2 regions of the Ralstonia sp. R-29 genome follow, and region 2 is predicted to be linked to the other one. Evidence: predicted binding sites of a transcription regulator. Region 2 holds the regulator's gene; the other holds the start of a gene.
What was found. Region 2 encodes FNR, which switches genes on or off when oxygen is low (the NO sensors DNR and NnrR bind a similar motif). Its sites were predicted from a motif close to TTGATNNNNATCAA; they were not measured.
Positions count from the first base shown of each region.

Region 1 (4,656 bases), 560 kb from region 2:
CCCATGGGGCCGCTGCAGGTGTGGAACCCGCATACGCTTTGGCTGGTGGTGCTGCTCGTGATGGTGACGGGCAATGCGGGACACCTGGCGGCGCGGTGGCTGGGCAGCCACATCGGGTTGCCGCTGGCCGGGCTGTTCAGCGGGTTTGCCTCCAGCGTGGCGACCATCGCCACCATGGGCGGGCGGGCGCGGGCGCAGCAGGCGTCTGTGGAAGGTGCGGTTGCCGCTGCGTTGATGTCCAACGTTGCCACGCTGGTCCAGATGGCCTTGCTTGTCGCGGCGGTCAATGTTGCGTTGCTCAAGCTGATGGCGCTGCCATTGATGGCCGCCGGAGTGGGCGTTGGCGCGTGGGTTGCCTTCTGGATGCTGCGTGATCGCAGCGCGCCTCAGGCAGCGGAAGACAGCGCGACCTCGTCGATTGACTGGCGCATCGCCATCGGCTTTGGAGGGTGGACCGCTGCACTCTTGCTGGTGACGGCCTTGGCAAAGATGTGGTTTGGATCGGTGGCTGTGGCTGCCGTGACCCTGTTGGGTGCCCTGGCAGATGTGCATGCCGCCACGGCTTCCATTGCCGCGCAGACGATCAATGGCACTCTTGCGCCTCCGACGGCCAGCCTGCTGATCATGCTGGCCCTGACGGTCAATACGCTCGCCAAGCTGGTGGCGGCACTCGGCGGCGGCAAGGTCTTTGCGGGCCGTGTTGCCATCGGCCTGCTGACCATGGTGGCCCTGGGTTGGGCGGGTTTCTTGGTGGTGCGTTGATCAATCCCGGCCAATGCCCAGCACCCAATAGAGCGGGCAGATGCGAATCACGCCCGTCACCAGTGGCACCAGGCCTAGCCAGCCCACCCACACCGGCACCTTGCCGAACGCAGCCAGCAGAATCATGGCGATGCCGATCAGGATGCGGACAACGCGATCGGGGGTTCCAACATTGGGCAGCATGATGTGCTCCTCGTGGTGAGAAAGAAGACGCGCTAGACCGTCAGATGTGACGGTGTGCTTGAAGCCGGTTCCGCGCAGCGGTCGCGGCCCAGGATGCCGGCGAGCAGTGTCCATTCGCTGCCCATCGCGCGGATGGCGTCGTCCAGCGTGAGCATGCCGATCAGCCGTTGCTGCGCGTCGATCACCGCCAGCCGATGCAAGCCGTGGCCCATCATCGTGCGCAGCGCCTCGCTGATGACAGCATGGCCCTGGATGGTCAGCACGCCACGCGTCATGGCCTGGGCCACCGTGGCGCGGGAGCAATCGTCGTGGTCGGCGATCCCGTGGACCACCATGTCGCGGTCGGTGACGATGCCCGCTACGCGCGTGCCGGTTGCCGTTTGCTCGGTCACGAACAGCGCACGCAGACCCTGGTCCCGCATCATCCGGGCGGCTGTCTGCAGCGTCGTCGACGCCGAAACGTGGACGATGCGGCGCGAGCAAATCTCGTCAACCCTCATGCTGGACTCCGTTGCACATTCATTTTCACTATAAGGACGGGGCGCTATCGGGTGTTGATCCCGCACAAGGTGTGAGGCCCCTGCGACGCGGCTTCTCCTGGGTGGGCGTCGCGGCAAATAGGCGGATGAGTCTAGCGGGCGTCGCATCTTGCCCATTGAGGCAGATCAAGCGATCGCCACGCACCAGCGCTGGGCCAAACGCTGATGTAAATCAAGGGGCCACCGCGCAGTTGATCCAACATGGAAGCAGACAAACCGAGGCCCGCATGCCGAACCCTGCGTGCAGCCCGTTTGATACGGAGGCTCACCATGTACGACAGGATCCTGGTAGCGCTGGATGGCAGCGAAACCGCCGATCGCGCCCTCGACCAAGCCATCGAGCTCGCACGCAAGCTGGATGCAGAACTGGTCATCGCTCACGTCATTGACAACAGCTACCTCAAGTACGACGTCGGCTATATCGACGTGCGCGGCTTTACCGAAGCGCTCATCGACCAAGGCAAGCAGATTGTGGGCACCGGCCGCGCAAAAGCCGAGAAGGCTGGGGTGCGCGTCAAGACGATGGTGGTGGATGACCCCATCGGCACGTTCGACATGGGCTACGCCATTGAACAGGCGGCCCACGATGTGGATGCCAAGGCCATCGTGCTCGGCACCCACGGCCGGCGTGGCTTCCGGCGGATGCTGCTGGGCAGCGTGGCCGAAGCCGTGGTGCGGCAGAGCCGGTTGCCGGTGCTGCTGGTGCGTGCCACCGAGGCGCAAGCCGAGCACGAGGGAACCCAGCCGCTCTCCAACGTCGTGATTGCCTAAACGTTAAGGAGCCGACATGACCTATGCCAGCGTGATGGTGCATCTGGATGCCAGCGAAGCCGCCGTGCACCGCCTGCACCTTGCCATGCAGTACGCCCGCGCACACCACGCCCGGTTGATCGGCGTGTATGCCAGCTTCATGCCGAGCCCCAGTTGGTTCTACATGATGGAAGGCGCGGCGCGATACCTGGAGGAAGACCGCCACCGCCGCGACCGCGTGCGGGACGTCGTGCACGCAAACTTTCGTGACGCCACGGCAGCACTGGGCGAACAGGCCGAGTGGCGCGCGGTCGAGGGCGACCCGCTCGCCCTGGTGCTGCGCGAGGCGCGCGAGGCGGATCTGCTGATCGTCGGCCAGCGCAACCCGGATGACCAGACTGGCTTTGTTGCAGCCGATTTTGTAGAAACGCTGATTCTCGAATCCGGGCGGCCCGTGCTGGTGGTGCCTTACGCCGGGCGGTTTACCGAGGTCGCCCAGCGGCTACTGGTGGCATGGAGCGGCGGGCGTGAATCGGCGCGCGCGCTGCACGATGCGCTGCCGTTGATGCCGGGTGCCAGCGTGCGCGTGTTGCAGATGCTGGGCGAACGCCCGCCGCACTGGGCCGAAGACACCACGGTCGGCCAGGTGGCCCGCGCGCTCAAAGTGCACGGCATTGATGCGACCGTCGAAGAGGTGCGCTGTGTGGAGTCGGATGTGGCGATCGGTGAGATGCTGCTCTCGCGCGCCGCCGACAGCAACGCCGATCTGATCGTGATGGGCGCCTACGGCCACAGCCGCCTGCGCGAGCTGGTGCTGGGCGGGGTCACGCGCACCTTGCTGGCCACGATGACGGTGCCGGTGCTGCTGTCCCACTGAGCGCGCGCGTGAATCGAAGGAGCGCACCATGAAAGGCGACATCGTACTCAAGCACGATGTGGAGGAAGAACTGGAATGGGATCCGGCCGTACAGGACGACCGCTTTGCCGTGCGCGTCAAGGACGGTGTGGTCACGCTGACCGGCAGCGTCGACACGTTTGCCGACAAGGCCGCTGCTGAGGACGCCGCCCGGCGTGTGGCGGGCGTGACGGCGTTGGTCGTGCACGTGGATGTACGCGTGCCGCCCGACATGCGCCGCCCCGACGAGGAGATTGCCCAGGCCATCTGCGCCGCGCTGCACTGGAACACCTCTGTGCCCGAAGGTGCCGTGGCGGTGACGGTCGACGACGGCGCGGTGACCTTGCGCGGTGAGGTCGACCAGGATTTTCAGCGTCGTGCTGCTCTGGACACCGTGCGCCGAGTGCGCGGCGTTCGGGCCGTCGCCAACGCGCTCACCTTGCGTGGCGCGGTGGGCCCTACGGATCTGACCGCCCGCATCACGAAGGCGCTGGAGCGTCAGGCCATATTGGATGCAGCGCGGGTGCATGTGTCGGTGGTGGACGGTACGGTCACGCTGACCGGCGCGCTGCGCAATCTCAACGAGTGCCGTGCCGCGCGCGAGGCTGCGTGGGATGCGCCCGGCGTGCGGGCCGTCATCGACCATCTGTGGGTGAAGGCCTGACCGCGTCAATCCTGTGCCCCGAATTTCGCGCCCGAGTTGCTTGCCTGGGAGTTCATCATGAGCAGAACATTGATCGTCTATTACTCGCGCACCGGCACCGCTCGCCTGGTGGCCGAACTGATGGCTGCGCAGAGCGGCTGGCAACTGACCGAGGTGACGGACGCCCGCCCGCGTGCCGGTTTTCTTGGCGACGTGCGATGCGTGATCGAAACCGTGTTCGGCAAGCGCGCGCCGTATCGCTATGAAGGGCCCGACCTCGGCTCGTTCGAACAAATCGTGGTGCTGGCGCCGATCTGGATGGGCCATCTTGCCGCGCCCATGCGCGATTTCCTGAAAGACCAGACCCCGCTGCCGGGGCACCTGTCGGTGGTGTGCGTGATGGCGGCGCGCGGCGCGTTTCGGGCCGTGGAGGAGATCGCGCAGATCACCTCGATGATTCCCTCGCCGGTGTTGGCGCTGTGCCAGCGGGATGTACTGACCGGCCTGTCACATGAAGAGGTGGCCGGCTTTGTCGAGCAGGTTAGGGTGGCCGGGCAGTGGGGGCAGGTGAGGCGGCGCCCGGCATGGCTGTCGCCCTCCGAAGCTTGACGCGGCACATGACAACAGACCCGCACGACAAGGAGAGGGGCATGACCCACTTGACCGACGCGCAATGGCAACGGCTCAACGCGTTGCTCGATGAACACGAAGCACGCGCGCGGCGCCAGCTGGCCAGCGCCATGTCCAGTGCGCCGCCGCCGATGGCGCAAGAGCCATTTCAGAACGTCGACCTGGCCGAGCGCGAAACCAGCGAACTGGCGGGCGACATCATGCAGACGCACTACCGGCAAGAGTTGGTCGAGATCGACGCCGCGCGCGAGCGG
Region 1 is NZ_CP184377.1:1,333,920-1,338,575, forward strand. It holds gene ACN9M1_RS06250 (MgtC/SapB family protein) at 1-762, shown strand, start outside; gene ACN9M1_RS06255 (YgaP family membrane protein) at 763-945, opposite strand; gene ACN9M1_RS06260 (CBS domain-containing protein) at 978-1,445, opposite strand; gene ACN9M1_RS06265 (universal stress protein) at 1,755-2,255, shown strand; gene ACN9M1_RS06270 (universal stress protein) at 2,272-3,111, shown strand; gene ACN9M1_RS06275 (BON domain-containing protein) at 3,140-3,793, shown strand; gene ACN9M1_RS06280 (flavodoxin family protein) at 3,851-4,381, shown strand; gene ACN9M1_RS06285 (TraR/DksA family transcriptional regulator) at 4,423-4,656, shown strand, end outside.
Region 1: a site for FNR is predicted at 1,647-1,660, ahead of ACN9M1_RS06265 (universal stress protein). Genes of this name have one in related genera too.

Region 2 (4,656 bases):
CCAGATTCCGCCGGGGCAGAGCGCCGGTGACGATACGGGCCACGTGTGGGACGGCGACCTGCGCGAGTTGAACAACCCGCTGCCGCGCTGGTGGATGTGGATGTTCCTGCTGTCGTGCATCTTCGCCCTGGGGTACCTGGTTCTCTATCCGGGGCTGGGTTCGTACGCCGGCGTGCTGGGCTTCTCAACGCGAGGTGAATTGGCCTCCCAGCGTGCAGAAGCCGATGCGAAGGTGCGCCCGCTTTACGAGCGCTACGCCAACATGGACATCAAGCAGATCGCCGCAGATCCGCAGGCGCACGAGATCGGCCAGCGCCTGTTCCTGAACAACTGCGCGCAATGCCACGGTTCGGACGCGGCAGGCTCCAAGGGCTTTCCCAACCTGACCGACGGCGACTGGCTGTATGGCGGAGATCCGGACACGATCCTTACCACCATCACCAAGGGCCGCCATGGCGTGATGCCGTCGCTGGCAGCGGTGGTGGATGGCAATCAGGCCGTCAACGTTGCCCACTATGTGCGTTCGCTGTCGGGTCTGTCGTCTGACCCGATCAAGGCGTCGCGCGGTGAATCGACGTTCAAGTCAGTCTGCGCGGCCTGCCATATGGCCACCGGCAAGGGCAACCAGGCGTTGGGCGCGCCCAACCTGACCGACCGCGTGTGGCTGTACGGCAGTTCGGAAGCGACCATCGTCGAGACCATTCTCAAGGGCCGTGACAACACCATGCCGGCACACGAGAACCTGCTCTCGCCCGAGAAGATCCGAATGTTGGCGGCCTACGTTTGGGGGCTGTCGAATAGCAATCCGAGTCACACCCAATGAGCGACCAAGAACCAGCCTGGCGCCCCATGACAACCGCTGCCGCTACATCGACCTCGGCGGCGGGTGTTGAAGATGCACCGACCGAGCAGATGCTGTATGAGGTGCGGCGCAAGATTTATCCGCGCGCCGTGACGGGCGCATTCGCGCGCTGGCGGGTCTGGCTGGTGCTGGCCACTCAGCTCGTTTTCTACGGGTTGCCGTGGCTGCAGTGGAATGGGCGCCAGGCGGTGCTGTTCGACCTGGGCGCGCGTAAGTTCTACCTGTTTGGCCTTGTGCTGTGGCCGCAGGACGTGATCTACCTGACGCTGCTGCTCGTGCTGTCGGCGTTGGGTTTATTTTTGTTTACGGCAGTGGCGGGGCGACTCTTCTGCGGCTATGCCTGTCCGCAAACGGTCTACACGGAAATCTTCATGTGGATCGAGCGGCATATTGAAGGCGACCGCTTTGCCCGCATCCGCCTGGACGGTGAGCGCTGGAGCCTGCGCAAGCTGCGCCTGAAAGCAGCCAAGCACTCTGCCTGGGTGCTGATCGCACTGTGGACGGGCTTCTCGTTCGTCGGCTTCTTCACGCCCATCCGCGAGTTGGGCATGGAAGTGTGGACGTTCTCGCTCGGGCCGTGGCAAACCTTTTGGTTGCTGTTCTACGCCTTCGCTACGTGGGGCAACGCTGGCTTCATGCGCGAGCAGGTGTGCCGCTACATGTGCCCGTACGCACGCTTCCAAAGCGTGATGGTCGACCCCGACACCTACGTCGTCACCTACGATACGGAACGCGGCGAGCCGCGCGGCAGCCGTTCACGCAGTGCAGATTTTGAAGCGCAGGGCCTGGGCACGTGCGTGGATTGCAGCATCTGCGTGCAGGTCTGCCCGACCGGCATCGACATCCGCCAGGGGCTGCAGTACGAGTGCATCGGCTGCGGCGCCTGTATCGACGCGTGCGATCAGGTGATGGACAAGATGCGCTACCCGCACGGCCTGATCCGCTACACCTCAGAGCGTGCGATGCACGAGCGCCTGACGCCGAAGCAAGCCCGCCGGCACCTGCTGCGTCCGCGTGTGCTGATCTACACGACGATCATGCTGGTGCTCATCGCCGGTTTCGTAACGGCACTGGCCATGCGCAAGCCGCTCAAGGTGGATGTGATTCGCGATCGCGGTGCCCTCGCGCGCGAAGTGGATGGCGACAAGATCGAAAACGTCTACCGCCTGCAACTGATGAATGCGTCCGAGCGTCCCGTGCGCGTAACGGTTACGGCAGAAGGCCTGCCGGCGCTGCAAGTGCTCGGTGGCAGCGGTGAATCGACCACGCTTGAACTGGCGCCCGCAGCCAATCGGTTGCTGCCTGTGCTCGTGCGCCGTCCTGCCGATGACATACCGGCCGGCTCGCACAAGATCCGTTTCGTCATCCAGGCAGATAGCGATAGCGACAGCCTTGTGTTGCGCGAACCGTCCAGCTTCATCGTGCCGCGCTAACGCGGTCTTCAGCGACATCCCCAACAGGAGGCACAGATGCACGCAACGCAAACTTCCGCCCAAGCCCGACCGTGGTGGCGTGAGCCCTGGCCGTGGCTGCTGATGGCCGGCCCCTTCGTTGCCATGCTTGGCTGCGGCGTCACCATCTGGCTGGCTGTGTCCCATCCCGACCCGGTCATCCAGGACAACGTTGTGCGACGGGGCTTGGTGATCGAAAAGAGCGCCACCGCATCGCCCGCGCATGCAGTCGATTCGGCCCACGCGGAGGTCCGATGAAACGCCGCATCCTGATGTGGATCTTGTGGCCGGCGTTCTTGTGTGCCGCGCTGGCCGAGCTGGTCGTCTTTGCGGTGGTTGACCCCGCAGACCTGCGCTTTTTCGGCGAGCAGATCACCGTGTCGGCCGAGGCGGTCTACACGGTGTCGTTCTTTGTGTTCTGGCTGTTGTGCGGCTTGTCGAGCGCGCTCACGTTGTACGTGTCGCCGGGCATTGGCAAGCTTGAAGCGCATGAACATCCGCTCATCTGAGCGGATGCCGAAAGCAGATTCAGCTGGCCTGACCGCTCATCACTTGGCGCAGGCCGGCCATGTCGATCAGCTTGACGTGGCGCTGGCGGATCTGGATCAGGCCCGCCTCGGCAAAGCGCGAGAACAGGCGGCTCACGGTTTCCAGCTTCAGGCCCAGATAGCTGCCGAGTTCTTCACGGCTCATGCGCAGCACAAACTCGGTCGACGAGTACCCGCGCTGCGCCGAACGCTTGGACAGGTTCAGCAGAAACGCGGCCAGGCGTTCCTCGGCGCGCATCGAACCGAGCGTCAGCAGCATCTGGTGGTCCTGCGAAATCTCCTTGCTCATGATCCGCAGAAACTGATGCTGCAGCGACGGCAGCCGACGCGAAAGCTGCTGCAACTCGTCATAGCGCACCACGCAGACTTCGGTGTCTTCCAGCGCCGTGGCATCCGACACATGCCGCATATCGCCAATGCCATCCAAGCCGACAATCTCGCCCGGCAGGTGAAAACCGGTGATCTGGTGGCGGCCGTCTTCCAGCGTCAGATGTGTTTTGAGTGTGCCAAACCGAATGCCATACACGCCCTCGAGCGGATCGCCCAGCGCATACAGCGTTTGTCCTTTCTTGATGCGGATGCGCTCGGTAACCAACTCGTCCATTTTGCGCACGTCATCCGAATTCATGCCCACCGGCAGGCAGATTTGCCCGAGTACGCAGGTAGAGCAACGCGAGGCTTGGTCGGAGAGCGCGATTCGTGTGAGCACGGGTGGGGGCGAGTGAATTTCGAGGAAGTGAAATGAGAAATTCTTATGGTGCAACTGGGCCGTATTATAGCGACGACCTTGTCACTATCGGACGTTTCCGATGGCGTGAATCGCGGGAAATTCATTTGATTCCCGCGCGTAAAACCATAACTTTGGTCCATATCAAAAGAGCATCAAAAAGATGAGTGCGGCTGCGCTGTTGAGCGTTTTCCTGATCGCGCTGCTTGGGGGTGTGCATTGCTTGGCGATGTGCAGTGGCATTGCGCTTGCCGCGGAGCGCGGGGCAGCGCCGGTGCGCATGGTGTCGCGCCGCCGGTTGTGGTTTGAGCAGGTGGTCATGCACGCCGGGCGGCTGACCACGTATGCGTTGCTCGGGGCGGCCATGGGCGCGCTGGGGGCCACGGTCTGGCGTCAGCAGTGGCTGCCAATCCAGCGCGGACTGTTTGCGCTGGCCAGCGCGTTGTTGCTGGCATATGGGCTTTTGTTGCTCATGCGCACAACAGGAGATGCTTGGCGCGCACCGGCGGTGGAGCGGGTGCTTGGTCGCTTGACGGGCGGTTTGTCGGGCTTGGCCGCACGGTTAGGCGGTGGCTTGGGGGCGCAACCTCCGCTGGTTCGCCGCTACGTCATCGGGCTGGCCTGGGGGTTCGTGCCGTGCGGCATGGTGTATGGCGCGCTTGCCGTCGCGTTGTTGGCGGGCAACGCAGCCTCCGGCGCGGTGGTGATGCTGGCTTTTGGTGCGGGCACGCTACCGAACCTTCTGATGATGTCGGGGCTCGCCGGCTGGCTGCGCGGATTGTCCCGCCTGCGATGGGCGCGGGGCGCAGCGGGCGCCACCATTGCCGCATTCGGTATCTGGGGGTTGGTCTGCGCCGCCTGGCTGCCAGAGATGCTCAACGCACATGGCTTCTGTCTGGTGCTGTAGCCGTTTGAAGCGCCGGAGATGGTGATCCCGCCCGGGGCGGCAGTTCAAACATCTTCCCGGTTGCGGCGCCGCCAGAAATTGCCCTACAATCGACGACAATTCGACTCGCCCTCCGCGCAAATTAACAATCCCAAGCGCGGCACCAGGCGACGCCATCCAGC
Region 2 is NZ_CP184377.1:1,896,630-1,901,285, reverse strand. It holds gene ccoP (cytochrome-c oxidase, cbb3-type subunit III) at 1-823, shown strand, start outside; gene ccoG (cytochrome c oxidase accessory protein CcoG) at 820-2,295, shown strand; gene ACN9M1_RS08890 (FixH family protein) at 2,332-2,571, shown strand; gene ACN9M1_RS08885 (hypothetical protein) at 2,568-2,822, shown strand; gene fnr (fumarate/nitrate reduction transcriptional regulator Fnr) at 2,842-3,570, opposite strand; gene ACN9M1_RS08875 (sulfite exporter TauE/SafE family protein) at 3,752-4,495, shown strand.